2 regions of the Streptomyces sp. NPDC090083 genome follow, and region 2 is predicted to be linked to the other one. Evidence: riboswitches for the same ligand, from Rfam matches in the RefSeq annotation. Region 2 holds a riboswitch; the other holds the start of a gene.
What was found. Region 2 has a riboswitch for ZMP and ZTP ahead of ACIPTO_RS19385 (bifunctional 5,10-methylenetetrahydrofolate dehydrogenase/5,10-methenyltetrahydrofolate cyclohydrolase). Riboswitches for the same ligand answer to the same signal wherever they lie in the genome.
Positions count from the first base shown of each region.

Region 1: it holds a riboswitch for ZMP and ZTP, as region 2 does, so the genes downstream of both, ACIPTO_RS08880 (glycine hydroxymethyltransferase) here and ACIPTO_RS19385 (bifunctional 5,10-methylenetetrahydrofolate dehydrogenase/5,10-methenyltetrahydrofolate cyclohydrolase) in region 2, are expected to answer to the same signal.

Region 1 covers NZ_JBIVED010000002.1:675,384-690,693, forward strand. Annotated here, with positions in the region: gene ACIPTO_RS08815 (hypothetical protein) at 1-79, shown strand, start outside; gene ACIPTO_RS08820 (hypothetical protein) at 66-419, shown strand; gene ACIPTO_RS08825 (hypothetical protein) at 442-1,536, shown strand; gene ACIPTO_RS08830 (aldehyde dehydrogenase family protein) at 1,703-3,229, shown strand; gene ACIPTO_RS08835 (GMC family oxidoreductase) at 3,368-4,900, shown strand; gene ACIPTO_RS08840 (glycine betaine/L-proline ABC transporter ATP-binding protein) at 4,897-6,030, shown strand; gene ACIPTO_RS08845 (ABC transporter permease) at 6,030-7,985, shown strand; gene ACIPTO_RS08850 (ABC transporter substrate-binding protein) at 7,987-8,943, shown strand; gene ACIPTO_RS08855 (isocitrate lyase/phosphoenolpyruvate mutase family protein) at 8,950-9,675, opposite strand; gene ACIPTO_RS08860 (carboxymuconolactone decarboxylase family protein) at 9,672-10,118, opposite strand; gene ACIPTO_RS08865 (carboxymuconolactone decarboxylase family protein) at 10,115-10,612, opposite strand; gene ACIPTO_RS08870 (PLP-dependent aminotransferase family protein) at 10,660-12,045, shown strand; gene ACIPTO_RS08875 (hypothetical protein) at 12,178-13,056, opposite strand; ZMP/ZTP riboswitch at 13,339-13,428, shown strand; gene ACIPTO_RS08880 (glycine hydroxymethyltransferase) at 13,460-14,914, shown strand; gene ACIPTO_RS08885 (hypothetical protein) at 14,979-15,310, opposite strand, start outside.
Region 2 covers NZ_JBIVED010000004.1:923,804-939,113, forward strand. Annotated here, with positions in the region: gene ACIPTO_RS19315 (sugar ABC transporter substrate-binding protein) at 1-974, shown strand, start outside; gene ACIPTO_RS19320 (Gfo/Idh/MocA family oxidoreductase) at 1,033-2,232, shown strand; gene ACIPTO_RS19325 (L,D-transpeptidase family protein) at 2,278-2,976, opposite strand; gene proP (glycine betaine/L-proline transporter ProP) at 3,311-4,795, shown strand; gene ACIPTO_RS19335 (pyridoxal phosphate-dependent decarboxylase family protein) at 4,873-6,273, shown strand; gene ACIPTO_RS19340 (SDR family NAD(P)-dependent oxidoreductase) at 6,247-7,050, opposite strand; gene ACIPTO_RS19345 (hypothetical protein) at 7,101-7,628, shown strand; gene ACIPTO_RS19350 (SDR family oxidoreductase) at 7,638-8,552, opposite strand; gene ACIPTO_RS19355 (MBL fold metallo-hydrolase) at 8,639-9,268, opposite strand; gene ACIPTO_RS19360 (S-(hydroxymethyl)mycothiol dehydrogenase) at 9,268-10,356, opposite strand; gene ACIPTO_RS19365 (ABC transporter ATP-binding protein) at 10,545-12,299, shown strand; gene ACIPTO_RS19370 (hypothetical protein) at 12,427-12,723, opposite strand; gene ACIPTO_RS19375 (nuclear transport factor 2 family protein) at 12,895-13,260, shown strand; gene ACIPTO_RS19380 (hypothetical protein) at 13,248-13,481, shown strand; ZMP/ZTP riboswitch at 13,560-13,644, shown strand; gene ACIPTO_RS19385 (bifunctional 5,10-methylenetetrahydrofolate dehydrogenase/5,10-methenyltetrahydrofolate cyclohydrolase) at 13,666-14,514, shown strand; gene ACIPTO_RS19390 (CU044_5270 family protein) at 14,515-15,310, opposite strand, start outside.

The DNA.
Region 1 (15,310 bases), on a different contig from region 2:
CACGAGCGCCGCGAGTTCCACGCATTCCAAGCATTCCACGCATTCCACGAGGGGGACATCGACCAATGGCAACGGATGAGCCACACGTCAGTTTCGGGGACGTCTCCCACAGCACCTTCGCCGTGGGCAGCCACGCGCGGGCCGTCAGCCATCACGGCGCGGCACCCGGGCGCGACCAGGCGACCGAGGAACTCCTCAAGGCGGTCAGGGAGTTGCGCGCCGATCTCACGCGGGTGCGGGCCACGGACCGGACGGCGGCGCTGGACGCCGCGCTCGCCGACACGGAGGACGAGATCACCCGCACCGGACAGGCCGCCCCGACGCGCCGGGAACGTCTGCGCGAGCTCCTGTCCGACTCGCAGGCCCTCCTGGGCGTGCTCGCTTCGGCGGGGGCCGTGGCGGGGATGGTGGGACTGTGAGCGGGGTGGGGAGAGGGATGCGATGAGCGGGGGAGCGGGATGGGGCTCGGGGTCCGGGGCAGGGTCGGAGTGGTGGTCGGGCTCGGGGCCGCGGTACTGGAACGAGGAGACCCAGCGCTGGGAGGACGGTGACGGGGCGCGGCCGGGGGCGGAGCCGGGGGAGCGGGAGGGGTCGGTCCCCGAGTCCGGGCACCTGGCGGGCACCGAGGAGGTGAACCCCGAGGCGCCGACGGCTTCGGTCACTCCGCCTCCGGACTGGCACTCGGTTCTGCCCCCGGTTCCTCCGTCGAACCCGCCGCCGTCGCCTCTGCCGCCGTCCCACCTGCCCCCGCCGACCCTTTCCTCCGGGCTGCCGCCGACCACCTTTTCCACCGGGCTGCCGCCGGACCCGTCGCCGTCGGCCCGTCCCGCGTACAGCCGTCGGCTCGTGTGGTCCGTGGTCGTGGGGGCCGCGGTGGTCGGGGTCGCCGTGAGCCTGGTGCTCACCTTCGTGGTCGACCGGGGTGGTGACGACGGGAAGGGCGGGGGCGGTCGTACGGTCGCCTCCTCGTCGGGGCCGGGCGCCTCGCAGTCCACGGACGGGTCCCCGGCGCCGTCCCCGTCGCCGTCCGCCTCCACCCCCGAACTCCCCGCCGGCTACACCTCGTTCGACGACCCCGAGGGCTTCCGGATCGCCCACCCGGACGGCTGGACCCGCTCCACCGTGGCGTCGACGTACGGCATCGACGTGGTCAACTACCGCAGCGGGGACGGCGAACACCGGCTGCAGGTGTACCAGGTGGCCGAGCCCACCCCGGCCGCCTCGTTCGAGCTGTACCTCTCCGACCAGACGCCCAAGCCGGACGGGTTCCGCAAGCTCGCTCTCCAGACCCTCGACGACGGCAGCTTCACGGGGACCCGGCTGGAGTACACGGCCGACTCCCTCAAGGGCGAGCCCGACATCGGCACCTGGCACGTCTACGACGAGCGGTTCGTGGCGTCCGACGGCGCGATCTACGCCATCGCCGCCTACGGCCCCGACGCGGACGGCCGCTCCGACGAGCTGGAGCTGCTCGCCACCGCCGTGACCTGGTTCTGCCCGCAGGCCGGGACCTGCGACGACGCCTCCGTCAACTGATTCGGCCCGCTTTTCGCCCCCTATGTCCGCATGTTCAGTGACGCGGCCCACTTCCGGCCATGGATTGCGCATGCGTACGGACGTCCCGGGCAGGCGCTCACCGTCCCCGAGAGTGACAGTTAGGTGACGCTGGGGCGCTGAACAGGAACGGAAGGCAATACCGATCATGGCCGACACCACGGAACAGCGGGCGGGGAAGACCATTCACGCGGGCGGAGAGTGGCTCGAAGCCGTCTCCGGCGCCACGCGCGAGATCGTCGACCCCGCGGACGCGCAGCCGTTCGCCGTGGTCGCGGAGGGCGACGAGAAGGACACGGACGCGGCCGTCGCCGCCGCCCGTGCCGCCTTCGACGGCGGCCAGGGCGCCTGGCCGCGCACCCCCGTCGCCGAGCGCGCCGCCCTGCTGCGCCGCGTCGCCGACCTGCTCGTGCGCGACCGCGAACAGCTCGGCCTGCTGGAGAGCCGGGACGCGGGCAAGACCGTGGAGGAGGGCCGGGTCGACATCGACTGCGTCGCCGACGCCTTCCGCTACTTCGCCGACCTCGTCGCGGGCGAGGCCCCGGGCCGGGTCGTCGACGCGGGCACGCCCGAGGTGCACAGCGTCGTCGTGCACGAGCCCGTCGGTGTCTGCGCGCTGATCACCCCCTGGAACTACCCGCTGCTCCAGGCGAGTTGGAAGATCGCGCCCGCCCTCGCGGCCGGCAACACCTTCGTCGTCAAGCCCAGCGAAATCACCCCGCTGACGACGATCGCCCTCATCGACCTCCTCGTCGAGGCCGGTCTGCCCGCCGGTGTCGCCAACATCGTCACCGGCCCCGGCCACTCGGTCGGCGCCCGCCTCGCCGAGCACCCCGACGTCGACCTCGTCTCCTTCACCGGCGGCCTCGTCAGCGGCACGAAGGTCGCCCAGGCCGCCGCCGTGACCGTGAAGAAGGTCGCCCTCGAACTCGGCGGCAAGAACCCCAACGTCGTCTTCGCCGACGCCTGCGCCACCGAGGAGGGCTTCGACACCGCCGTCGACCAGGCCCTCAACGCGGCCTTCATCCACAGCGGCCAGGTCTGCTCCGCGGGCGCCCGCCTCATCGTCGAGGAGTCGATCCGCGAGCGCTTCGTCGCCGAACTCGCCCGCCGCGCCGAGCGGATCAGGCTCGGCCGCGGCACCGAGGACGGCGTCGAGTGCGGCCCCCTCGTCTCCGAACAGCAGCGCGCCAAGACCGAGTCGTACGTCGCCGCCGCCCTCGCCGAGGGCGCGGTGCTGCGCTCCGGCGGCAAGCGCCCCGAGCCGGCCGCGACCCGGCCCGCCACCGGCTACTTCTACGAGCCGACCGTCCTCGACCAGTGCCACCGCGAGATGACCGTCGTACGCGAGGAGGTCTTCGGACCGGTCCTCACCGTCGAGACCTTCCGCACCGAGGACGAGGCCGTCGCACTCGCCAACGACACCGAGTACGGTCTCGCGGGCGCCGTCTGGACCGCCGACGCGGGCCGCGCGCGCCGCGTCGCCGGACGGCTGCGGCACGGCACCGTCTGGATCAACGACTTCCACCCCTACCTCCCGCAGGCGGAGTGGGGCGGCTTCGGAAAGAGCGGTGTGGGCCGGGAGCTGGGCCCCGCCGGACTCGCCGAGTACCGCGAGGCCAAGCACGTCTACCAGAACCTGGCGCCGAAGCCGGTGCGCTGGTTCGCGGGCTGATCCCGCCGACCGGCCGACCCCGCCACCCCGGCCCGCCCACGGGCGCGGGGCTCGGTCGACCCGCGGCTCCGCCGCGTGGACGCGACCGGCCACGACCCGCCCGCACCCGAAGAGACCACCTCTACCCGGAGTTGCTCCATGCCTGAGAACCCTCACCTGTACGACTACGTCGTCATCGGCGGCGGAACGGCCGGCTCCGTCATCGCCTCCCGCCTCACCGAGAACCCCGACGTCACCGTCGCCGTCATCGAGGGCGGCCCGAGCGACGTCGGCCGCGAGGACGTCCTGACCCTGCGCCGCTGGATGGGCCTCCTCGGCGGTGAGCTGGACTACGACTACCCGACCACCGAACAGCCGCGCGGCAACTCGCACATCCGGCACAGCCGCGCCCGCGTCCTCGGCGGCTGCTCCTCGCACAACACCCTCATCGCCTTCAAGCCGCTGCCGTCCGACTGGGACGAGTGGGAGGCGGCCGGGGCGAAGGGCTGGGGCGCGATATCGATGGAGGCGTACTACGCGCGCCTCCTCAACAACATCGTCCCGGTCGACGAGAAGGACCGGAACGCCATCGCCCGCGACTTCGTCGACGCGGCCCAGGAGGCACTCGACGTCCCGCGCGTCGAGGGCTTCAACAAGGCCCCGTTCACGGAGGGCGTCGGCTTCTTCGACCTCGCCTACCACCCGGAGAACAACAAGCGGTCGTCGGCGTCGGTCGCCTATCTGCACCCGGTGATGGACGAGCGCCCCAACCTGACCCTCTTCCTGGAGACATGGGCGCACAAGCTGGAGCTGGACGGCACCCGCGCGGAAGGCGTCCACGTCCGCACCGAGGACGGCGAGGAACTCCTCGTCCGCGCCCGCCGCGAGGTGATCCTGTGCGCCGGTGCCGTCGACTCCCCGCGCCTGCTCCTGCACTCGGGCATCGGCCCCCGCAAGGACCTCGAAGCGCTCGGCATCCCCGTCGCCGTGGACCTCCCGGGCGTCGGCGAGAACCTGCTCGACCACCCCGAGTCGGTGATCGTCTGGGAGACCGACGGGCCGATCCCGGAGAACTCCGCGATGGACTCCGACGCGGGCCTTTTCGTCCGCCGGGACCCCGAACACCAGGGCCCGGACCTGATGTTCCACTTCTACCAGGTTCCGTTCACCGACAACCCCGAGCGGCTCGGCTACGAACGCCCCGAGTTCGGCGTCTCCATGACCCCGAACATCCCCAAGCCCAGGAGCCGCGGCCGTCTGTACCTGGAGAGCGCCGACCCGGCCGTCAAACCCGCCCTGGACTTCCGGTACTTCACCGACGAGGACGACTACGACGGCCGCACCCTCGTCGACGGCATCCGCATCGCCCGCGAGATCGCGAGGACCCAGCCCCTCGCCGGCTGGCTCAAGCGCGAGGTCTGCCCGGGCCCGGAGATCCTCGGTGACGCCGAGCTGAGCGAGTACGCCCGCAAGGTCGCCCACACCGTCTACCACCCGGCCGGCACCTGCCGCATGGGCGCCGAAGCCGACGAACTCGCCGTCGTCGACCCCGAGTTGCGCGTCCGCGGCCTGGACGGCCTCCGGATCGCCGACGCCTCCGTCTTCCCGACCATGCCCGCCGTGAACCCGATGATCGGAGTGCTCATGGTCGGCGAGAGGGCCGTCGACCTGATCGGAGGCGGTGCGCGATGAGTACCCTCAGCACACCCAACGGCCTTGACACGTCCGACAGTTCGGCGCACGACAGTGCCTCCCGCGGTCCGGCGGACCCGAGTGGGGCCGGTGACCCCGTGTTCTCGGTGGACGGCCTCTGGAAGGTCTTCGGCCCCAAGGCCGACGAGATCCCCGGCGACCCCGGACTCACCTCCCTCGACGCCGCCGCCCTGCGCGCCCGCACCGGCTGCACCGCCGCCGTCCGCGACGTCTCCTTCGACGTCCGCAAGGGCGAGGTCTTCGTGGTGATGGGCCTCTCCGGCTCCGGCAAGTCCACCCTGGTGCGCTGCCTCACCCGTCTCATCGAACCCACCGCCGGCACCATCGCCATCGACGGCGAGGACGTCCGCGCCATGGACAGGTCCCGGCTGCGCGAACTCCGCCGTCACCGTGCCGCGATGGTCTTCCAGCACTTCGGCCTCCTCCCGCACCGCACGGTCCTCGACAACGTCGCCTACGGCCTGGAGATCCAGGGCGTCTCCAAGGCCGAGCGCCGCCGCCGCGCCGCCGAAGTCGTCACCAAGGTCGGCCTGGAAGGCATGGAGCAGCGCCGCCCCGGCCAGCTCTCCGGCGGCCAGCGCCAACGCGTCGGCCTCGCCCGCGCGTTGGCGGTCGACCCCCAGGTCCTGCTGTTCGACGAGCCGTTCAGCGCGCTCGACCCGCTGATCCGGCGCGACATGCAGGAGGAGGTCGTCCGGCTGCACCAGGAAGAGGGCCGCACGATGGTCTTCATCACCCACGACCTCAACGAGGCACTGACCCTCGGCGACCGCATCGCCCTGATGCGCGACGGCCGCATCGTCCAGCTCGGCACCCCCGAGGAGATCGTCGGCTCACCCGCCGACGACTACGTCCGCGAGTTCGTCCGCGACGTCCCCCGTGCGGACGTCATGACCGTCCGCACGGCCATGCGCCCAGGAGACTGCGGAGGCGCGGAGCACCCCGACGCGCTCGCGGCCGACGCGGTCGTCGCCGAGGCGATCAAGGTCGTGTCCCGCACCGGCAGGCCCGCCTGCGTCGTCGAGAACGGCCGCTGCCTCGGCGTGGTCGACCAGGCACGGCTGCTGGACGTCGTCGCGGGAGCGGAGCTCCACCAGGAGGCGGTCTGATGGCAACGGTCACCGCACCCGCCGCGCGTCCCGCCCTCCCCGGCATCCTCCGGCACCGGGCCGCGCACAAACTCCTGCTGCTGGCGCTCGCCGCCGCGGTGCTCATACCGCTCGCCGACGCGCACTGGTCCAGCGGCAGTTGGCCGCACGCCCTCACCGTCGACCTGTCCGGCCCGCTGGGCCGGGCCAACGACTGGATCATCGACAACCGGGACAGCTCCCCGCTGTTCCTCTACTTCTTCGGCTACATCAGCAACGCCGTCGTCCTCTCCGTACGCGCCGTCTACCTGGTCCTGCTCGCCGCGGGCTGGGCCGGCGTCGCCGCGTTCGGCGCGCTCGTCGCCTGGCGGGTCGCGGGCGTACGGCTCGCGATCGGGACCGGCGTCGCCTTCCTCGCCTGCGGACTGCTCGGCATGTGGGTGCCGACCATGCAGACCCTCGCGCTGATGGTGGTCGCGGTGCTCACCTCGGTTGTCGTGGGCGCCCTGCTCGGCCTGGCCGGCGGCCTCTCCGCACGCACGGACCGCGCACTGCGCCCGGTCCTGGACACCATGCAGGTGCTCCCCGCCTTCGCCTACCTCCTCCCCGTCGTCCTGGTCTTCGGCATCGGCGTCCCCGCCGCTGTCCTCGCCACGGTCGTCTATGCCGCCCCGCCCATGGCCCGCCTCACCGCGCTCGGCCTGCGCAACGCCGACCCCGAGGTCCTGGAAGCCGTCGAGTCCCTCGGCGCCACCGGACGCCAGCGCCTGCTGACGGCACGCCTCCCGCTGGCCCGCAAACAACTCCTTCTCGGCCTCAACCAGACGATCATGATGGCCCTCTCCATGGCCGTCATCGCCTCCGTCATCGGCGCCGGAGGCCTCGGTGACCGCGTCTACCAGGCCCTCGCCTCCGTCGACGTGGGCGCCGCCCTGGCCGCCGGCATCCCGATCGTGCTCCTCGCCGTCGTCCTCGACCGCGTCACCGCGGCGGCCGGTGAACAGACCGACGCGTCCGCGGCCGAACCGGGCTCGGGCCTCCGCCCCTGGCTGTACGCCCTCGGCGCCACCGTGGCCGTCGCCGTGGTCGCCCGGCTCGCCGGCGCCCTGGACTGGCCCTCCGGCTGGACCCTGGGCATCGCCGAACCGGTGAACCGCGTCGTGGACTGGATGACCGCCCACCTCTACTCCGGCGTCCCCTACCTCGGCGGCACCGCCGACTGGGCCGGCCACTTCACCACCTGGGTCCTTGACCCCGTACGCGACGGACTGCAGTGGCTGCCCTGGTGGTCGGTGCTGCTGATCGTCGCCGCCCTCGCCTGGGTGATCGGCACCTGGCGCACCGCGCTCACCGCCGTCCTCGCCATGGCCGCGATCGGTGTGCTCGGCGTGTGGAAGCCGTCGCTGGACACGCTCTCGCAGGTGCTGGCCGCCGTGGCCGTCACTCTCGTCCTCGGCTTCGCCACCGGCATCGCCGCCGCCCGCAGCGACCGCTTCGAACGCGCCCTCCGGCCCGTCCTCGACGTCTGCCAGACCATGCCGCAGTTCGTCTACCTGATCCCGGTCGTCGCCCTCTTCGGCGTCGGCCGCGCCCCCGCCGTCGCGGCGGCCGTCGTCTACGCGCTGCCCGCCGTCGTCCGCATCACCGCGCAGGGCCTGCGCCAGGTCGACCCGGCCGCGCTGGAGTCGGCCCGCTCGCTCGGCGCGACCAGCGCCCAGCAGCTGCGGCAGATCCAACTCCCGCTCGCCCGCCCGGCGTTGCTCCTCGCCGTCAACCAGGGCGTGGTCCTGGTCCTCGCCGTCGTCATCATCGGCGGCCTGGTCGGCGGCGGCGCCCTCGGCTACGACGCCGTGTTCGGCCTGGCCCAGGGCGACCTGGCCACCGGACTCGTCGCCGGCGCCGCGATCGTCTGCCTCGGCCTGATGCTCGACCGGGTGACCCAGCCCACGGAACGCCGCACCAAGAAGGGAGCGTGACATGCGAACCCGTACGGCTTACTCGGTGGCCGCGGTGACATCCCTCGCCCTGCTCTCGGGCTGCGGCGCCGCCGACATGACCAAGCAGGCCTCACCCTTCGCCAACGCGCAGGGCGCCAGGACCGTGACCCTCTCCGTCCAGTCCTGGGTGGGCGCACAGGCCAACGTGGCCGTCGCGCAGTACCTGTTGGAGCACAAGCTCGGCTACCGCGTCGACACCGTCCAGGTCGACGAGGTCCCCGCCTGGGACGCGCTCAGCCAGGGCCGGGTCGACGCGATCCTGGAGGACTGGGGCCACCCCGACCAGGAGAAGCGCTACGTCGACGACAAGAAGACGATCACGCGCGCGGGCGGCCTCGGGGTGACCGGGCACATCGGCTGGTACGTCCCGACCTACCTGGCCAAGCAGCACCCCGACATCACCGACTGGAAGAACCTCGACAAGTACTCCTCGCTGTTCCGCACCGCCGAGAGCGGCAGCAAGGGCCAGTTGATGGACGGCTCGCCCTCCTACGTCACCAACGACAAGGCCCTGGTGACGAACCTGAAGCTGAACTACCAGGTGGTCTTCGCCGGTTCGGAGGCCGCGCAGATCACCCAGATGAAACAGTTCGCCAAGGAGAAGAAGCCCTTCCTCACCTACTGGTACGCCCCCCAGTGGCTGTTCAAGAAGGTCCCCATGACGGAGGTCAAGCTCCCCGCCTACAAGGAGGGCTGCGACGCCGACGCCGCCAAGGTCGCCTGCGCCTACCCCCACACCCCGCTGCAGAAGTACCTCAACACGGACTTCGCGCAGAAGGGCGGCAAGGCGGCGGCCTTCCTGAAGAAGTTCACGTGGACGACCGACGACCAGAACGAGGTCTCCCTGATGATCGCCGACCAGAAACTCTCCCCGGCCGACGCCGCGAAGAAGTGGGTGGACAGCCACCCCGCCACCTGGAAGGCATGGCTGTCCTGACCCCGCTCAAGGCTTCAGCGTCACGGCCCGCTCCGCGAGCGCGCGTGCCGTCCAGCGCTGGAGCCCCGGCCCGAACGTGACGCGCGTGGCCCCGAGTTCACCGAGTGCGGTGGGCGAGGGGCCTTCGCCGTCCAGCCGGGCCAGCACGTTGACCGGCCCCTGGATGCCGGACCGCAGCAACGGCAGCACCGCCGCCGGAGCCATGATCGGATAGACGCAGTCGGCACCCGCCGCGACATACAACGCGGCCCGCTCGATGGCCCGTTCGGGATCACCGTCACCGTGCGCGAAGACGTCGACCCGCGCGTTGACGAACAGCCGGTCCGCCGCCGCCGCCCGCACCTCCGCCAGCCACTCCGCGTGCCGCCGCGGGTCCTTGAGCACCCCGTCCTCGGAGTCCTCCAGGTTGCAGCCCACCGCGCCCGCCTCCAGGAGCCGCTCCACCAACTCCTTCGGCGTGAGCCCGTATCCGCCCTCGACGTCGGCCGACACCGGCACGTCCACGGCCCGCACGATCCGCGCGACCGCCGCGAACATCTCGTCCGCCGGAGTCGCCCCGTCCTCGTACCCCAGCGAGGCCGCGACCCCGGCACTGGGCGTCGCCAGCGCCGGGAACCCGGCCGCCGCCAGCGCCCGCGCGCTCGCCGCGTCCCACGGCCCGGGCAGCACCAGCGGATCACCCGGCACCCGCCCCCGATGCAGACTCCGGAACAGCTCGACGCCGCCCCTCACGGCCGGTACCCCCCGGGCTCGACACGGCGGCTGACCATCACCCGGTTCCAGCTGTTGATGGCGGTGACCAGCCCGATGAGATGCGCGAGCCGGCGGTCGTCGAAGTGCGCGGCGGCTCGCGCGTACACCGAGTCCGGCACGAACCCGTCCGCCAGGACCGTGACCGCCTCGGCCAGCGCGAGCGCGGCCCGCTCCCGCTCGTCGAAGACGTCCTCGGCCTCCTCCCAGGCGGCCAGCAGATCCAACTTCAGCTCGCTCACGCCGAGTTCACGCGCCACCCCGAGATGCATGTCCAGGCAGAACGCGCAGTGGTTGAGCTGCGAGGCACGGATCACGACGAGTTCGGCGAGCGCGGGATCGCCGAGACCCCGCTTCGCGGCGGCGCTGACCGAGGCCAGCGCCCGCCCGACCTCAGGGTCCAACAGGCCTGTCCGCACGGTCACTTGTACTGTCCCGCCGTGTAGTGCCCCGGCACCATCCGCGTGCTCACCCCGAACCGGTTCCACGCGTTGATCACCGTGATCGCGGCGATCAGCTGCGCCAGCTCGGCCTCCTCGAACCGCGCCGCCGCCCGCTCGTACACCTCGTCCGGCACGAAGCCCTCGGTGAGCACGGTGACCGCCTCGGTCAGCTCGATCGCCGCCAGCTCCTTCTCGGTGTAGAAGTGCCGCGACTCCTCCCACGCGCCGAGCTGGATGAGCCGCTCCACACTCTCGCCCGCCGCGAGCGCGTCCTTGGTGTGCATGTCGAGGCAGAACGCGCAGTGGTTGAGCTGCGAGGCGCGGATCTTCACCAGCTCCAGCAGCGTCGGGTCGAGGCCCTTCTGGGCGGCGGCGTCGAGCCGGACCATCGCCTTGTAGACCTCGGGGGCGAGCTGGGCCAAGTCCAGACGGGGAGTGTGCTCGGGGGCGTAGGAAGCTTTGTGTGCTGTGGTCATGTCTACGACCCTAGAAGCGAGGCAGCCCAGGAGTATGGTCCATTTCCATGGTGAAATCTTGGGCCACTTTGGGCGTCGACCTGCATGTCGAACCGACCGGCACCGGGGTCCGCCGCGGCCTCACCGACGCGCTGCGCGACGCCGTCCGCACCGGCCGCCTCGCGCCCGGCACCCGGCTGCCCTCCTCCCGCGCCCTCGCCACCGACCTGGGCATCGCCCGCAACACCGTCGCCGACGCCTACGCCGACCTCGTCGCCGAGGGCTGGCTCACCGCCCGCCAGGGCTCCGGCACCCGCGTCGCCGAACGCGCCGTCGTCCCGCCCGCCGACACCACCCCGCCCCGCCGCCTCCACACCCGCCCCGCCTACGACCTGATCCCCGGCACCCCCGACCTCGCCTCCTTCCCCCGCACCGAGTGGCTCAAGGCCGCCCGCCGCGCCTTCACCGCCGCCCCCTACCAGGCCCTCGGCTACGGCGACCCCCGTGGCCGCGTCGAACTGCGCACCGCCCTCGCCGCCTACCTCTCCCGCGTCCGCGGCGTCCGCGCCGACCCCGAGCACATCCTGATCAGCGCGGGCATCTCCAGCGGCCTGAGACTGATCGGCGCGGTGCTGCGCGCCCGCGGCGCCCAGGACATCGCGGTCGAGTCCTACGGCCTGCCCGCCCACTGGCAGATCCTGGACGAGACGGGCCTGCGCACCCGCCCGCTCCCCTTCGACGAACTGGGCACCGCCCCGGGCCGGTTGACGGACGAGCCGGCCGTCCTGCTCACCCCCGCCCACCAGTTCCCCATGGGCCTCCCCCTCCGCCACGACCGCCGCTCCGCCGCCGTCGACTGGGCCCGCCGCACCGGCGGCCTGGTCCTGGAGGACGACTACGACGGCGAGTTCCGCTACGACCGCCAGCCGATCGGCGCCCTCCAGGGCCTCGACCCGGACCACGTCGTCTACCTCGGCACCGCCAGCAAGTCCCTCGCCCCCGGCCTCCGACTGGCCTGGATGGTGCTGCCCCCGTCCCTCGCGGAGGAGGTCGTGAAGGCCAAGGGGGGCATCGACACCTGCGGCGTCCTGGACCAGCTCACCCTCGCCGAGTTCCTCACCTCCGGCGCCTACGACCGGCACGTCCGCTCCGCCCGCCTGCGCTACCGCCGCCGCCGCGACACCCTCGTCGACGCCCTCGCCCAGCACGCCCCCGACGTCCACGTCACCGGCATCGCCGCCGGCTTCCACGCCGTCCTCAGCCTCCCGCCCGGCACCGAACAGTCCGTGATCCAAGCCGCCGCCTGGCAGGGCCTGGCCGTCCACGCCCTGTCCTTCTACCGCCACGAACACGCCCTCGCCGACCCCCTGGACGCCCTGGTGGTGGGCTACGGCACCCCACCGGACCACGCGTGGGCGGGTGCGCTGGAGGCACTGTGCCGGGTACTGCCGTGAGGAGGGCGCCTTCGGTGGAGGTACTGGTGCCTCTCCAGCACAGGCCTGCTAGCTGCCAGCCCGTCCGGCGTTTGAGGACGAGGCCCTTTCAGGGCCGAAGCGGGGGTCCGGGGGCGCAGCCCCCGGGGACGGTCACCCCAACTCACCCGCACCCTCACCCGCCGAACCGCCACCCGCACCGTCACCCGCCGAACCGCCGGAGGCAGGCGCCTCGCCGAACCGCGCCAGCGCCAACGCCCCCGCCACCGCGACCAGGAACCCCAGCACCGCCAGCCACGCCAGCCCGTCCCGCGTCCGGTCTCCGAGCCACACCACCCCCACCGCGGCCGGGCCCAGCGTCTCCCCGATCACCAGCCCCGCCGTAGCGGTCGTGACGGACCCCCGCTGCAGAGCCGTCGTCAGCAGCAGAAACGCGGCACCCCCACCGACGAGCAGCGCGTACGTCGCCGGATTGGTCAGCAACGTCGCCGGCTCGAGCGAGTCGATCAACCGGACCGCCACCTCGACCACGCCGAACCCGAACCCGGCCCCCAGCCCGAGCGTCAACGGCCGCCCCCGCTCCGGCAGTCGCCCACCGATCAGCCCGAGCAGCAGCACGGCCACCGCCGTCGCCAGCATCGCCCACTTCAGCGCCATGGACCCGTCCCGGTGCCCTTCCGCCCCGGACGCCAGCCCCAGCATCGCCAGCCCCGCGCACACCACACCCACGGCCGCCCACTCGACCCCGCTGAGCCGCACTCCCAGCAGCCGGGCGGCCACCACCGCCGTCACCGCGAGGCTCGACGCCAGCGCCGCCCCGACCGCGTAGATGGGAAGCGACCGCAGCGCCGCGATCTGGAACACGAACCCGAGCCCGTCCAGCCCCAGCCCCGCCAGATACCGCCACTGCCGCAACGCCCGCAGCAGCAGCGCCGCGTCCCCGCCGCCACCCGCCGTGGCCGCCCGCGCGGCGACCGCCTGCAGCACCGTCGCCGTACCGAAGCAGACCGCCGCGCCGAGCGCGCACACCATTCCAAAGAGCACAAAGTGACTCTAGGGGAGCGGAGATCGCAGCGGCCCCTCAGGTGAGCCCTCTCACCGAACTCCCGGAACGTCCGGAACGGGCGCGGCGATCAGACACCCGACACCGCGCGCAACCGGGCCAGTCCCCCGTCCGGATCCTCGTGCGCCTCGGCGGCGATGAGTGCTTCCGTACTGGTCACGGCGTCTCCCGGGGGCGAGGGTGCCCCTTTCCCGTCCCCGCCCGCATGGTGGACGCGGGAGCCGCACCGGCGGGCCCGCCCGGTAGGCTGACCGGCGGGCCGTGACTGGCGCGCTGGGATGGGACCGACCATCGGGGAGCGGCCCGAGCTGCAATGTGTGCCGTGCGCCTGGGCCGTACCGTGAACGCCGAACGCCACGTCCGGAGGTCCCCATGCCCGACAACGCCGCGCCCCTCTCCAACGAGTCCACCGCCTTCCGCGCCGCCCTCGACGTGATCCGCGCCGTCGAGCCCCGCGTCGCCGACGCCATCGGTCAGGAAGTCGCCGACCAGCGCGAGATGCTCAAGCTGATCGCCTCCGAGAACTACGCCTCCCCGGCCACCCTCCTGGCCATGGGCAACTGGTTCAGCGACAAGTACGCCGAGGGCACCATCGGCCGCCGCTTCTACGCCGGCTGTCGCAACGTCGACACCGTCGAGGCCCTCGCCGCCGAGCACGCGCGCGAACTCTTCGGCGCCCGCCACGCCTACGTCCAGCCGCACTCCGGCATCGACGCCAACCTCGTCGCCTTCTGGTCGGTCCTCGCCGACCGGGTCGAGGCCCCCGCCCTCGCGAAGGCCGGGGTCCGCCAGGTCAACGACCTCTCCGACGCCGACTGGGCCGAACTCCGCCAGGCCTTCGGCAACCAGCGCATGCTCGGTATGTCCCTGGACGCCGGCGGTCACCTCACCCACGGCTTCCGCCCGAACATCTCCGGCAAGATGTTCGACCAGCGCTCCTACGGCACCGACCCGGTCACCGGCCTCATCGACTACGACGCCCTGCGCGCCTCCGCCCGTGAGTTCAAGCCGCTGATCATCGTCGGCGGCTACTCCGCCTACCCGCGTCTCGTGAACTTCCGCGTCATGCGCGAGATCGCCGACGAGGTCGGGGCGACCCTGATGGTGGACATGGCGCACTTCGCCGGCCTGGTCGCGGGCAAGGTGCTGACCGGTGACTTCGACCCGGTCCCGCACGCCCAGATCGTCACCACCACCACCCACAAGTCGCTGCGCGGCCCGCGCGGCGGCATGGTCCTGTGCGACGACTCCCTCAAGGACCAGGTCGACCGCGGCTGCCCGATGGTCCTCGGCGGCCCGCTCGCGCACGTGATGGGCGCGAAGGCCGTCGCCCTCGCCGAGGCCAGGCAGCCCTCCTTCCAGGACTACGCCCAGCGCATCGTCGACAACTCCCGCGCGCTGGCCGACGGCCTGATGCGCCGCGGCGCCACCCTCGTCACCGGCGGCACCGACAACCACCTCAACCTGATCGACGTCGCCTCCTCCTACGGCCTCACCGGCCGCCAGGCCGAGGCCGCCCTGCTCGACTCGGGCATCGTCACCAACCGCAACGCCATCCCGGCCGACCCCAACGGCGCCTGGTACACCTCGGGCATCCGGATCGGCACGCCCGCGCTGACCACCCGCGGTCTGGGCACCGCCGAGATGGACGAGGTCGCGGGTCTCATCGACCGCGTCCTCACCACCACGGAGCCCGGCACCACCAGCAAGGGCGCACCCTCCAAGGCGCAGCACGTCCTCGACCCGAAGATCGCGGACGAGATCTCCCACCGCGCCACCGACCTCGTCGCCGGCTTCCCGCTCTACCCGGAGATCGACCTCGGCTGACGGCCGCCACCCGCCCTGACAGCCGCCACACGCCCGCTGTCGCGTTGTCAGAGACCGGCGACTCTCACAGATCGATGAGCTCCTGTCGTGGTTCCCCGCGCGGCGGTCCGGCCTCACGCCGGGCCGCCGCGCGGCGTGTCAGCAGCGTGCCGCCCACCCCGAAGGCCACGCCCGCCGCCGCCCACCACACGGGTCCGGCGGGTCCCGTCCATCCGGCGCCGGCCCCGTTCGCCGGGCCCGAGCCGCCGGCTTCGCCGAGCGACCCCGCTCGCTCCCACTGGGCGAAGACCGTGCGCGGCGCCCGATGCCAGCGGATGTCGTCGTCCGCCACCTCCGGCGCCGGATCCGTCCGCACCCACGGTGTGCCGTCCGAGGCCACGAACAACTGGTCCTCCC
Region 2 (15,310 bases):
CCGCCAACTGGGTGGGCCAGGACGGCCATCGCTACGGCGCCCCGAAGGACTGGGACACGGTCGCCCTCTTCTACAACCAGAAGATGGCCGCGTCGGCCGGTCTCGACGCGGAGCAGCTCAACACCCTGTCCTGGAACCCGACGGACGGCGGCACCTTCGAGAAGGCCATCGCCCACCTCACCGTCGACCGGAACGGCCGACGCGGCGACGAACCGGGCTTCGACAAGAACCACGTCAGGACCTACGGCCTCGCCAGCGGCGGCGCGGGCGACGCCGACGGGCAGACGACCTGGAGTCCGTTCACCGGGTCGGCGGGCTGGAACTACACGGACAAGAAGCGCTGGGGCACCGAGTACCAGTACGACAGCAAGACCTTCCAGTCCGTGGTCAAGTGGTACTTCGGGCTGGCCAAGAAGGGCTATCTCGCGCCGTACACGGACTACAGCGACGGCGCCAACCCGGCCAACGCGCAGGTCGCGGCGGGCAAGGCGGCCACCTCGTTCGACGGGGCCTGGATGATCTCCACGTACGCCGGGGCCAAGGGCATCAAGGTCGGCACGGCCTACACGCCGGCCGGTCCGAGCGGTGAGCGGGCGACCATGATGAACGGTCTCGCCGACTCCATCACCAAGAACGCCCACAACAAACCGGGCGCGAAGAAGTGGGTCGAGTATCTCTCCTCCGACGACTGCCAGAAAACGGTCGGCAGCTACGGAATCGTGTTCCCCGCGACCCCGGACGGCACGGACACCGCCGTCGCCGCCTACAAGAAGAAGGGCATCGACGTCACGGCGTTCACCAAGCCGGTGGCCGACAAGAAGGACTTCACCACCTTCTCCTATCCGATCACCAACTACGCGGCGGACGTGTACGCGTTGATGCACCCCGCCATGCAGGACGTCTACGCCAACGACGCACCCGTCGGCGGCCTGGACAAGACCAACAAGCAGATCAACTTCATCCTCGGTCAGTGACCCTCCGGTCGGTGACCGCTCGGTCCGTCACACCCCCGTCAGAGAAGGACACGCACCTATGACGTTCTCCCTCGGCATCGTCGGAGCAGGCCAGTTCTCCGGCCAGTTCGCCCGACTGTTCCAGGCCCATCCCGGCGTGAGCGAGGTCCATGTGACCGACCTCCTGCCGGAGCGCGCGGAGCAACTCGCCGCCGAACAAGGGCTGGCGGGCACCTTCCCCTCGTACGAGGCGATGCTGGAGTCGAAGGCCGTCGACGCCGTCGCGATCTTCACCCAGCGCTGGACCCACGGCCCCCTGGTCCTCCAGGGACTCGCCGCCGGCAAGCACGTGTACTCCGCGGTGCCCATGGCGATCAGCACGGAGGAGATCGCGGCGATCATCGACGCGGTCCGGGCCACCGGGCTGACGTACATGATGGGCGAGACCAGCCAGTACAACCCGGCGACCGTGCACGCCCGCAACCAGATCGCGGAGGGCGCCTTCGGGCGGATCTTCTACGCCGAGGGCGACTACGTCCACGACATGGATCTGGGGTTCTACGAGGCGTACCAGTACAGCGGCGGCGACAACTGGAAGGCCACCGCCAGCTATCCGCCGCTGCTCTACCCGACGCACTCGGTGGGCGGGGTGCTCGGCGCGTGGCAGACGCACGCGGTGAGCGTGTCCGCGATCGGTGTGGTCGACGAGCGCGGGGACGGCGTGTTCGACAAGGACGTCAGCCAGTTCGGCAACGACTTCTCGAACGCGACCGCGCTGTTCGAGGTCGCGGGCGGCGGCTCGTTCCGTACGAACGAGTTCCGGCGGGTGGGCTATCCCTCCCAGATCCGGGAGTCGCGTTTCCGGTTCTTCGGCACGGACGCGAGCATGGAGCAGCTCGCGACGGTGGCGTTCTGGCAGGACAAGAAGGGGGTGCGGGACATCAGCGAGCTGCTGGAGCCCAAGCCCACCATGTCTCCTGACGATCCGTCACTCCAGCACATCGCGCCGGACCTGCGGGCCGCCTTCACCTCGGGCTCGGCTCCGGTGCACGACCGGTCGCGGCTGCCGCGGGAGTTCGACAACCTGCACAACGGCCACGAGGGCAGCCACCACTTCCTGGCGGACGACTTCGTGACCGCGGTCAACTCCCGCACCCTGCCGTCCGTGAACGCGTGGGTCGCGGCCCGCTACACCCTGCCGGGCATCATCGCGCACGACTCGGCGCGGCAGGGCGGAGCGAGGCTGGAGATCCCGGACTTCGGGGACGCGCCCGCGTAACGGCACGCCCTTCCGACGGAGTTGCGCAAGCCGGGTGACCGTCCGTCAGGTGCCCGGCCTGCGGCCGTAGACGAAGACGTCGTCGCCGTTCTTCAGCAGTGACCAGTACTTCTTGGCGGTGGCCGGGGTCATGTTGACGCAGCCGTGCGAGCCCGGCGGGTTCCACATGCTGAGGTTGACGGAGTGGAAGGCCTGGCCGCCGTCGAAGAACTGGCTGTAGGGCATCGGCACGTCGTAGATGTTCGAGACGTGGTCGATGTCCCGCCAGTAGATCTTCTTCAGGCCGGTGCGGGTCTCGTAGCCGTCGCGGCCGGTGCGGACCGGGACCGGGCCGTAGACCAGGCGGCTGCCGTCCTGGATCCAGCTGATCTGGAGCGTGAGGTTGACGCAGGCGATGCGGCCCTTGTTGGTCGGGCACTTGCCGGCCGCGTTGGGCTTGGTGCCGACGGCCTTCTGCTTGTTCATGAGGTCCATCACGCCCCAGGTGACGGATCCCGCGTAGCCGATGTTCGGTGTGATGCCGTGCTTGGTCTGGAAGGCCTTGATGGCCTTGCAGTCGGCGGCGGACTGCTTCCCGTCGACCGGCCGACCGAGGAACTTCTCGACCTGCTTCTGGTACGGCCCCTTCTGTGTCGTACAGCTCGACGCCGCCTGCGCCGGAGCGCTGCCCAGCGCGAGCGTGAGCGGTGCCACCAGCCCGGTGACACCGAGCGCTATGGCACCTCGTCTGCGTATGTCCCTCATGTCGGACCTTCCCCCTCAGCCTGTACCGCGATCTCTGCCACCTAGACCGGCGCACGGGCCGCGCGGTTGTGCCCCGGGCCGGACCGCGACGAAACGGTGACATTCTCCGCCGCTCGGCCGTCCCGGCGGAAGACGGCCTCCGTAAGCGGACGGCGGGTTTCCGGGTGGCCCCGACCGGTTAGGTGTGATCAATCAGCCTTCCGCGGACCGCACGGCGCGCGAAGCGGAATCCCGACGACACGCACAGGTGCACATGAGGTCAAACAGGCGGGATCCCGCACGCCAGGGCGATCCACGACGCGGACTCGGTTCGGGGAACGCGCGCACCGAACGGATGGTGCGCACGCTGCTGCGGCGGCGCAAGAAGTCCCTGAGCCCGGACGACGTGAAGGTGGCCGACCGGCCCGCCGTGCGACGCGCGGTGTCGGCGGCGGCGCTCGGCAACACGATGGAGTGGTTCGACTTCGGCGTCTACGCCTATGTCGCCTCGACCCTCGGCAAGGTCTTCTTCCCGTCCAGCTCACCGGGCTCCCAGGTCATCTCGACGTTCGCGACCTTCGCGGCGGCCTTCCTGGTCCGGCCGCTCGGCGGGCTCGTGTTCGGACCCCTCGGCGACCGGGTGGGACGCCAGAAGGTCCTCGCCGTCACCATGATCATGATGGCGGCCAGCACCTTCGCCGTGGGCTTCCTGCCGGGTTACGACTCGATCGGCGTGGCCGCGCCGCTGCTGCTCCTGCTCTGCCGGCTGGTGCAGGGCTTCTCGACCGGCGGCGAGTACGCCGGTGCCACCACCTACATCGCGGAGTACTCACCGGACCGGATGCGCGGCTTCCTCGGCAGCTGGCTCGACTTCGGCACCTTCATCGGCTACTCGCTGGGCTCCGGCCTGGTCACCGTGCTGACCGCCGCCCTGTCCGAGGACCAGATGGTCCACTGGGGCTGGCGCATCCCGTTCTACATCGCGGGACCGCTCGGGCTGATCGGCCTCTACATGCGGCTGCGGCTGGAGGAGACGCCCGCGTTCCAGGAGGTCGAGGAGAAGCGGGGCGAGGAGGCCCGGATGTCCGGCAAGGGCCGCTTCAAGGAACTCTTCACCGACCACTGGCAGGCCATGCTGGTCTGCGTCGGCCTGGTCCTGCTCTACAACGTCACCAACTACATGGTGACCTCCTACCTCCCGACCTATATGAGCTCCACCCTCGGCGAGTCCGAACTCACCGCGCAGCTGCTGGTGTTGGGCACGATGGTCCTCGTCGTCCTGACCATCACCGCCGTCGGCCGCTCCTCGGACCGCTACGGCCGCAGACCGCTGTTCCTGTGGGGCGGCGGCGCCATGGTGGTCTTCTCCATCCCCGTCTTCCAGCTCATCCGGCAGGGCGGCATCGTGCTCCCCGCGATCGGCTGCGCGATCCTCGGCCTGTTCCTGGTCTGCTTCGCCGGGACGAGCGCCGCGACCCTCCCCGCGCTCTTCCCGACCCATCTGCGCTACGGCGGCCTGTCCCTGGCGTACAACTTCTCGGTCTCCCTGTTCGGCGGCACGACCCCGCTGATCGCCTCCGCGCTGGTCGACGTCACGGGCAACGAACTCGTCCCCGCCTACTACCTCATGGTCACCGGCGTGATCGGGGTGATCGCCGCCCTGTTCCTGCGCGAGACCGCGCGCAAGCCGCTGCGGGGCTCGTCCGCGATGGCCGCGTCCGAGCGGGAGGCGCGGGAGATGGTCGCGCACAGCCGCACGCGTGCGGGCCGCCGGGCCCGCGACACCTGGCTCCGGCTGCGCCAGGGCCACCTTCCGCACCGCTCCCGCCACGACGACTGACACCGTCGCCCACTTCAGTCCAGTTCCGCCGAAGTGGCCCGATACCCGTCCCTCCGCCGCCGCCTACGCTGCCGAGCATGCACCGCACTCTCGCCGCCGACCTCGCCCGGCTCCCCGAACTCCTCCAGTCCGCCCGTGACCTCGCCGCCCGCGAGCTGGCCGGGGTCGCCGAGCGGCCGGTCGTCCGGCTCGACAAGGCACCGGACCGGGAGCCGCTGCCGGCCGAGGGCTTCGGCGGCGAGGCGGCGCTCACCCGGTTCGCCGAACGGTGGGCGCCCGGCCTCTCGGGCTCGGCGGGCCCGCGCTACCTCGGCTTCGTGACCGGCGGCGCGACCCCCGCGTCGGTCACCGGCGACTGGCTGACCAGCGCGTACGACCAGAACGTGTCCGGCGCGGCCGGGTCCTGGGCGTCGGCCCTGGAGCGGGAGACGGTCGACTGGCTGCGCGAGCTGTTCGGGCTCGGTACCGCGCACTCGGGCGCCTTCGTGACCGGCGCGACCGTGTCCAACACGGTGGGGCTGGCCGTGGCCCGCGAGTGGGTCGGCGAGCGCCTGGGGGTCGACGTGTCGCGCGAGGGGGCCGCCGCGCTCGGCCCGGTGGACGTGCTCTCCGGCAGCCCGCACTCCAGCGTCACCAAGGCCCTGTCCGTGCTGGGCATCGGCCGCGACCGGCTGCGCCACGTGCCCGTCCTCGCCGGGAACCGCGAGGCGGTCGACGTGTCCCGGCTCGACGCCGCCCTGGCCGGGTCGAAGGGCCGCCCGGTGATCGTCGTCGCGAACGCGGGCACCGTGAACACCGTCGACTTCGACGATCTGCGGGCCATCGCCGCGCTCAAGGACCGGCACGACTTCTGGCTGCACGTGGACGCCGCGTTCGGCGGCTTCGCCGCGCTCTCCCCCGCGTACGCGCACCTCGTCGACGGCCTCGACGCGGCCGACTCGGTCTGCGTCGACCTCCACAAGTGGCTCAACGTGCCCTACGACGCGGCCGTCCAGTTCACCCGCCGCCGCGACCTCCAGACCCGGGTGTTCCACAACGCGTCCCCGTACCTCGGCCTGCCGACCGGCGACCCGGACTTCCTCCACCTCACGCCCGAGAACTCCCGGCGCCTGCGCGCCCTCCCCGCCTGGCTCTCCCTGACGGCCTACGGCCGTGCCGGGCACCGCGAGATCGTCGAACGCAACGTGGCCCTCGCCCACCGGCTCGGCGAGGGCATCGCCGCGCTCCCGGGCCTGCGGCTGGCGGCGCCGGTCCGGCTGAACGTCGTCTGCTTCACCCTCACCGACGACCCCACGCAGGAACGGGTGGCCGCCGTGGCCGAGGCGGTCGCGGCCACCGGCGAGGCGTTCCTGACCCCGACGGTCCTCGACGGGACACCGGCGCTGCGTGCCGCGTTCAGCAACTGGCGTACGGACGAGGCCGACACGGACCGGGTGCTGGCGGCACTCGCGTCACTGCCCCTCGGCCCCGCGCGCTGAAAGGGACTGGTGGAACCCGGAGTTGACCGCGGTGAGCCCGCCGTCGACCGCGAGGGTGGTGCCGGTGATCCAGGACGCGTCCCGTGAGGCGAGGAAGGCGACCGCGGCGGCGATGTCCTCGGGCTCACCGACCCGGCCGAGCGGGAACAGCTCGCTGACCGCGTCGAGTTCGGCGTCCCGGCCCTCCCACGCGGAGGTCCGTACCGTGCCCGGCATCACCAGGTTGACCCGCACACCCCGTGGTCCCGCGTGTCCGGCGAGGGTGCGGGTCAGCGAGGCGAGTCCGGCCTTGGCCGCGCTGTAGGCGTGGTTGCCGAAGTCCTGACTGCCGTTCACGGAGCCGATGTTGACGACCGCCCCGCGTCCGGAGGCGACGAGGTGCGGGAGGGCGGCCCGGCAGCACCGGTACGGACCCGTGAGCGTGATGTCGAGGTCACTGGCCCACTCGTCGTCCGGTTCGTCCTCGAAGAGCGGGTGGTCGGGCGTGCAGTGCGCGGCACTGTTGACCAGGACGTCCAGTGCCCCGAACGACTCCACGGCCCGCGCGACCGCCCGGTCCACCGAGTCCTGGCTTGCCACGTCACAGCCGAACGCCTCGGTGGCGAGACCGAGTTCACGCAGCGCCGCCGCCGTCCTCTCCGCCTCGGGCAGATCGACGTCGGTCACCAGCACCCGCGCGCCCTCCGCCGCCAGCCGCCGTGAGACGGCCGCGCCGATCCCGCGGGCCGCACCGGTGACGAGAACTCCGTACCCCTCGAAGCGCGTTGTGTCAGTCATGCGTCCGAACGTACTGCCGGAACGATCAACTCGGCAGATACCGTGCGGACATGAACGCGTTCATCCAGCAACTCCCCGCGCTGATCGGTGTCGTGATCGGTGCGCTCGGCTCGTACGTCGCGATCGTGCGGGGCGATCAGGCGAGGTTCCGCCGCGAGCGGGACGCCCGTTGGGAGGAACGGCGGCTGGAGGTGTACGCCGAGTACGCCCGGGCGCTGAAGAGGTCGGTGACCCTGACCTACCGGGTCGCCTCCCACTTCGGCAACGACCCGCATCCGCACCCGCTCTCCCCGGCCGAGGCGGAACCACTGCTGGCCCAGGCGACCGTGGACCGGGATCCACCCGGCGAGGCGCTGCTCCTGCTGGGAAGCACGGCGGTGGTGGACAAGGCGAGGGCGTGGGTCGGCGCGGTGATGGCGATGGAGCGTTTCATGCGCGCGGAGACCCACGACCCGCAGGCCTGGCAGGAGTTGATGGAGCGTCAGCGTGCCAAGCGCGAGGGCTATTACGCGGCCGTACGGGACGATCTGGCGCTGCCGCCGGGCCACTCGGGGCGCTGGCCGGTGACCCGCATCTGACCGCGCACGTCACCGGTAGCCGGTCACGTCCGCCGGTTTCCCCGCGTCCTGCACCTCCACCAGGTACCGCCACGCGTCCGGGCGGCTGCCGTCGAGATCGGTGAAGCCGTACACCCCGGCGAGGCCGCCGCTGGAGAGCGACTGGCCGTTCCAGCGGGCCAGTCGGGGATCGGCGGCGAGGGCGGCGACGGCCCGGCCGACGTAGCGCGGGGTCTCCGAGACGGCGAAGTGCGGGACCTCGACCAAGGCGTCGCGCCAGTTGTCCTCGCGCACGCCGAACTGGTCGAGCATGATCTCGGAGCGCATCCAGCCCGGGGTGAGCGCGACGGCGGTGGCGCCGCGCGGGCCGAGTTCATGGCCGAGGGCGAAGGCCATGCGCAGGACGGAGGACTTGGCGATGTCGTAGAAGAAGGAGACGCGGTAGGTGTCGCGGTTGTAGTCGGCGGTGCCGTCGGTCATCTCGACGACCAGGCCGCCAGGGGTGCGCAGCAGCAGGGGCAGCGCGTGGTGGCTGGTGATCGCGTGGGTCTCCACGGCCAGCCGGAGGAGGCGCAGGCCCTTGTCGAGGTCGTGTTCCCACACGGGGGCGTCCCAGGCGAAGAGGTGCTCGCCGCCCCAGATGTCGTTGACGAGGACGTCGAGGCGGCCCTGTTCGTCGTCGACGCGGTCGACGAGGGCGCGTACGGCGGCGGGGTCGAGGTGGTCGGTGGGGACGGCGATGCCCCGGCCGCCGGCCGCGGTGACCAGGTCAGCGGTGTCCTCGATCGTCTCGGGGCGGTCGTACTCGGAGCGCCGGGCGCGGGTGGTGCGGCCGGTCACGTAGACGGTGGCGCCGGCCGCGCCCAGTTCCACGGCGATCCCGCGTCCCGCTCCGCGTGTCGCTCCCGCGACCAGCGCGACCTTGCCCTCCAGTGGACCCGGCATGTCCGACCTCCCGTGCTCGTTCGACGTGTGTCGTGCCGATCGTGCAGGAGAAGCCGGACATCTTCTGTCGGGTATCGGCCGGTGTCTCAGTGACCCCGCGCGATCCACTCCTCCAGGTGAGCGGCCTCCGCCCCGACGGTCGTCGAGTCGCCGTGCCCGGTGAGCACCTTCGTCTCCGGCGGCAGGGTCAGCAGCCGGTCGCGGATGGAGTCGATGATCGTCGGGAAGTGGGAGTACGACCTGCCGGTGGCGCCCGGGCCGCCGTGGAAGAGGGTGTCGCCGGTGAAGACCGTGCCGAGCCCGGGGTCGTACAGGCACACCGCGCCGGGCGCGTGACCAGGTGTGTGCAGGACCTTCAGGTCGGCGCCCGCGGCCTCGATCACCTGGCCGTCGGCGAGGTGGGCGTCGGGATCGCGGTCGGGGTGGGTCTGCTTCCACAGCGGCAGGTCGTCCGGGTGCAGCCAGATCTTCGCGCCGGTACGGTCGGCGAGTTCGGGCGCCGCGTCGATGTGGTCGTTGTGGGCGTGGGTGCAGACGATGGCGGTGAGCCTGCGGTCGCCGATCGCCGCGAGGATGGCGTCGGCGTCATGGGCCGCGTCGATGACGACGACCTCGTGGTCGTCGCCCACGATCCAGACGTTGTTGTCGACGTCCCAGGTGCCGCCGTCGAGGCTGAACTGCCCTGAGGTGACGAGGTGTTCGATGCGTGCGGCCATCACAGCACCACCACCGAACGCAGCACGTCGCCGCCGTGCATCCGCTCGAACGCCTTCTCCACCTCGTCGAGTTGGATCGTCTCCGTGACGAACGCGCCGAGGTCCAGACGCCCTTGCTGGTGCAGGTCGATGAGCATGGGGAAGTCACGCGAGGGCAGGCAGTCGCCGTACCACGACGACTTCAGCGAGCCACCACGCCCGAAGACGTCCAGGAGCGGCAGTTCGAGCTTCATCTCCGGCGTCGGCACACCCACGAGGACCACCGTGCCCGCCAAGTCCCGCGCATAGAAGGCCTGCTTGTACGTCTCCGGGCGGCCCACCGCCTCGATCACCACATCGGCACCGAAGCCGCCGGTCAGCTCGCGGATCGCCTCCACCGGATCACCCGACTTCGAGTTGACCGTGTGGGTGGCGCCCATCGAGCGGGCCTTCTCCAGCTTGCGGTCGTCGATGTCCACGGCGATGATCCGCGCCGCACCCGCCAGCCGCGACCCCACGATCGCCGCGTCACCGACCCCACCACACCCGATAACGGCCACACTGTCACCCCGACCGACGTTCCCCGTGTTGATGGCCGCACCGATACCGGCCATCACCCCGCACCCCAGCAACCCCGCCACCGCCGGAGACACAGCCGGATCGACCTTCGTGCACTGCCCGGCGGCCACCAGCGTCTTGTCCGCGAAAGCACCGATACCGAGAGCCGGGGAAAGTTCCTGGCCGGTCGAGGCGAGGGTCATCCTCTGCTTGGCGTTGTGGGTGTCGAAGCAGTACTGCGGCCGTCCGCGCAGACAGGCCCGGCAGTTGCCGCACACGGCACGCCAGTTGAGGATCACGAAATCGCCCGGGGCCACATCCGTGACACCCTCGCCGACCGACTCCACCACACCCGCGGCCTCATGACCGAGCAGGAACGGGAACTCGTCGTTGATACCACCCTGCCTGTAGTGCAGATCCGTGTGACAGACCCCGCACGCCTGCACCTTCACCACCGCCTCGCCGGGTCCGGGATCGGGTACGACGATCGTCTCGACCCGGACCGGTTCGTCCTTGCCCGGTGCGATCACGCCGCGTACTTCCTGCGCCATGGTCCTGATCCCTTTCGTCTGCGGTTGTGCCTGCCTACGACCCTACGCGTGACTGATCGGTAAGGGCACGACCGAGGGCCCGCCGTCGCCGGATACCGGGAGCGGACGGCCGGCGTCCCGGGACCGGTCGGCTCCGCGGGTGGTGGCCGACGTAGCCTGAATGCTCCGACCGACTCGCGAGGAGTGCCGTGAGCATCGCAGGGACTCGGAGCGGCCAGCCGGCCTGGCGACTGCTCCTCGACTACGTCCGACCGCACCGCTGGGTCCTGTTGGCGGGCGCGCTGCTCTCCCTGGTCACCGGAGGTGCCGCGCTGCTGCTGCCGCTGGTGGCACGAGGGCTCATCGACGACCTGTCGCATCACCGCGCCATCACCGGGGCGTTGCTCGCGATGTCGGCGCTGGTGGTCGCCAACGCGGCGCTGGGCGCGCTGGGTTCGTACGTGCTGCGGCGTACCGCCGAGTCGGTGGTGCTCGGCGCGCGGCGGGCCCTGTCGTCGTATCTGCTGCGGCTGCGGATTCCCGCCGTGGACCGCAGCGAGCCCGGTGACCTGATGGCGCGCATCACCTCGGACACCACGCTGCTGCGCGAGGTCACCACGGACTCGCTGGTCGGCCTGGGCACCGGCGGGCTCACGCTGGTCGCGACCGTCGTCATGATGGGCGTGGTCGACCCCGTGCTGCTCGGCGTCACCCTCGCCGTGATCGCGGGTGCGGGAACCGTGCTCGGCCTGATCGTGCCGCGCATCAACCGGGCCAGCCGGCAGGCGCAGGACGCCGTCGGCGTGATGGGCGCCTCGCTGGAACGCATCCTGGGCGCGCTGCGCACGGTGAAGGCGTCCGGCGCCGAGGACCGCGAGGAGCGCACGCTGCACCGGGCGGCCGAGGAGTCGTGGCGGCAGAGCGTGCGCGCTGCCAAGTGGACCGCGGCGGCGGGCAACACGGCGGGTCTCGCGATGCAGGTCGCGTTCATCACCGTGCTCGCGGTGGGCGGGGCACGGGTGGCCACCGGCGCGATCGGCATCGGCACCCTGGTCGCCTTCCTCCTCTACGTCTTCTACCTGATGCAGCCGATCCAGCAGGTCGTCGGCGCCATCACCCAGTACCAGACGGGCTCCGCGGCCCTCTCCCGCATCCAGGAGGCCCTGGAACTTCCCGCCGAACCCCCGTCCCCGCAGGCCGAGTTGCCCTCCCCCGGCGCCGCACCCGCCGCCCTCGCCTTCGACGACGTCCGCTTCCGCTACGCCGACGACCTGCCCTACGTCCACCACGGCGTGACCTTCGACGTGCCGGCCCAGGGCATGACGGCGTTCGTCGGCCCGTCCGGCGCGGGCAAGACCACCGTGTTCTCCCTCATCGAGCGGTTCTACGACCCCGAGTCCGGCGCCATCACCCTCGACGGCCGGGACCTCGCGGACTGGGACCTGCCCCGGCTCCGGTCCGCCATCGGGTACGTGGAGCAGGATGCCCCGGTCCTCTCGGGCTCGCTGCGTGACAACCTGCTGCTCGGCAATCCGGACGCGGACGAGGACGCCGTCACGCGCGTGCTGCGGACGACCCGCCTCGACGGTCTGGTCGCCCGGCTTCCCAAAGGCGCCGACACCTTGGTCGGTCACCGCGGCACCCGCCTCTCCGGCGGTGAACGCCAACGTGTCGCCATCGCCCGCGCGTTGCTGCGCCGCCCCCGGCTGCTGCTCCTCGACGAGGCGACCTCGCAGCTGGACGCGGTGAACGAGGCGGCCCTGCGCGACACCGTCGCCGACGTGGCCCGGACGACGACGGTCCTGGTCGTCGCGCACCGGCTGTCCACGGTGACGATGGCGGACCGGATCGTGGTCATGGACGCGGGCCGGGTCCGCGCGGTGGGCACGCACCGGGAGCTGGTGACCGCCGATCCGCTCTACGCGGAGCTGGCGGCGACGCAGTTCCTGGCGGCGGCGGGCTGACCCCGGGGACGACGGGTTGGTCCTGGGGACGACCGGTTGGTCCTGGGGAACAGCTGAGGGCCGCCCGTTTCCGGACGGCCCTCGATGTTCGCGTGTTCGCGTGCTCCGCGGGATCAGTACCGCGGGCTCACGGCTCGATGCTGGGGAGAAGTCCCGTGACCGGCGCGGTCATGTCGGTGACCTGGTGCAGCTGCTGGAGGTCGTTCAGGTGGTTCAGGCCCTGAAGCTGGTCGGCGACCCGCGGGACCTCCGCGCGGTGCTCGGCGGGGATCTCACTCACCGCGAGCGAGTCCAGGAGGGCGACCGGGCTGACCTTGCCGTCCTTGAAGGCGGGCGCGTCGGCGGCGTTCGCCATCGGCGCGACGAGGCCGGTGACCCCGACCGCGAGACCAACGGCGGCGGCAATACGTCGTGTTGAGATCATGCCCTCAGCAACGCGGCCGGTCCCCGCGCGGTCACGGGTACCGGCCACCGCTCACCCGTGAGGCGGAGCGTGCCGCCCGGTTTGCCGAGCCCGGCGCGGCGGAGGAGGCTCGTAGGAGAGGCCCTTCGCGGCTCGTCCCTGTTCGGGCCGCGGCCCTCTGAGGAGGTCACCATGGGCACCGCGGCACACCCCGGCTTCGACACCGACGCCCTGCGCCGGGGCATAGAGGACCACACTGCGGCGACACTGCTGTCGCTCTACGCGGACGACGCCGAGGTCCACGTCGTCGACCACCTGACGCAGCCCAGTCATCCCAAGGTCCTGCACGGCCGTGACGAGATCGGCGCGATGCTCGCCGACGTCTACGGCCGCGACATGACGCACAGGCTGGAGGAGTGCGTCGTGGACGGGGACCGGGCCGCCTACAGCGAGTCGTGTCAGTATCCGGACGGGGCACGGGTCCTCGCCGAGTCGATGCTCCTGCTGCGCGACGGCAAGATCACCCGGCAGACGATGATCCAGGCATGGGACGGCTAGCGCGGATGGTGCCGAGGGTCCGGATCAGCACCCGCGTGACCTGGACCTTCTCGGCGACCACGGCACCCGCGCGCGCCGCCGCGGCCCGACGGCGGGCCCCGGTCACGGCAGCGGGTCTGCGCGCGTCCGCCACCCTGCTGGGGTCGGCGCTGCGGGCGGCCCGGTCCCGCTCGCTGCCGGCACCGCCCGCCGGCCGGACGCGGGGCTTCCGGCACCGGTGAGCCGGGAGTGGGGGAGACGAGCTGCCGTGGGGCTGTCGGTGGGCGGCCGGGGCTGTCGTAGGACTGTCGGTTAGGCTGGTCGCGGGTCGTGACTGGCGCTGAGGTGGAGCACCACCGTGGAGCGGCCCACGCGGAGTCGATGCCGTGCGCCTGGGCGATTGGTCAACCAGCTCAGGAGTGGATCATGTCCCAGGCACGGCTCATGGACGGCACCGCGCTCGCTCGGCGGATCGTCGAGGACACCGCGAAGCAGGCCGCCGACATCACGGAGCGCACCGGTACGGCGCCCTGTCTCGCGACGGTCCTGGTCGGCGCGGACCCGGCCTCCGTCACCTACGTCCGGATGAAGCAGAACCGCAGCCGCAAGGCCGGCATCGAGTCCCGGCACGTGGAACTGCCCGCCTCCACGACCACCGCCGACCTGGTCGCCACCCTCGACGGACTCTCCTCCGACCCGGCCGTGCACGGCATCCTGCTCCAGCACCCGATGGGTGAACACATCGACGAGCGGGCCGCGTTCGAGGCGATCGCGGCGGAGAAGGACGTGGACGGCGTCACCTTCGCGTCGTTCGCGACGATGAGCTTCGGCCTGCCGGGCTTCGTGTCCTGCACGCCCGGCGGCATCATGCGGCTGCTCGACGAGTACGGCGTCGACCCGTCCGGGAAGCGCGCCGTCGTCGTCGGCCGCAGCGCGATCCTCGGCAAACCGGCCGGCATGCTGCTCCTGGCCCGCGACGCGACCGTCACCTACTGCCACTCGCGCACCCGGGACCTGTCCGACGTGGTGCGCGAGGCGGACATCGTGGTCGCCGCCGTGGGACGGCCCCGGCTGATCCGCGGCGAGGACATCAAGCCCGGCGCGGTCGTGATCGACGCCGGTTACAACGCGGGCAACGTCGGTGACGTCGACTTCGACTCCGCCGCCGAGCGCGCCTCGCTGATCACTCCGGTGCCGGGCGGGGTCGGCCCGATGACGATCGCCACGCTGCTGGAGCAGACGGTGACCGCCGCGGCCCGGCAGCTCGGGGTGTGATCAGCGCGTCCACGCGCTGTACTCCATGACGTCCCCGGCCTTGACGCCGTACTCGGGCTGGTCCTTCGTGAAGGTGCTCTCCATGCCGAGGACGGCGCCGGTGGCCGGGTCCATGATCAGCATCAGCCGGCTGCCGGACCGCTGGTAGACGTAGGCCTCCCCGTTCCGCCCGAGGCGGTCGGTGACCTCTCCCACCGGCCGCAGCCCGTCCACCCCGGCGAGCAGCCGCGCCAACGCGGCCGACTCACGCGCTCCGAGCGTCCAGTGGTCCAGCAACTCGCCCACTGCGCCGAGGAGTTCGGGGGTGGTCAACGGCGTCCTGCTGTACGCCGCCTCCTGGAGGTACGCGCGCAGTCCGGCCACGTCGTGCGGCGGGCGGGCGTCGGGCGGGACGTCGCTCCAACTCGGCGGGTACGTCGTCTCCTTGAGGACATGCCCGTCCGCGACGAGACGTTCCGTGTGGCTGGCGTCCGGGTTCCACCGCACGATGCGCTCCTCGGGAACGGTCACCGGCGGCTTGTCGTCGGACATGCCGAGACTCCACGTCTGGACATGGGTTCCCCTGCGCAGAGCGGGAGTTCCGTCGACCGCGACGGCCGTCGCGAGTGCCGCGAGCTGCTTCAGGGAGACGGGCGTGGAGTGCGCCTGCACCACCAGGGGCCGGGGGGCCGCCACCGCCGGTGTGCCGCTCGGCCCGCCCAGCACGACGGTGAGCACGGTCGCCCCGACGGCGGCGGTGGCGGCGAGGCTCCAGAGCACGCGGCGGCGCCGTGAACGCCGTTCGTGCAGGAGCCGG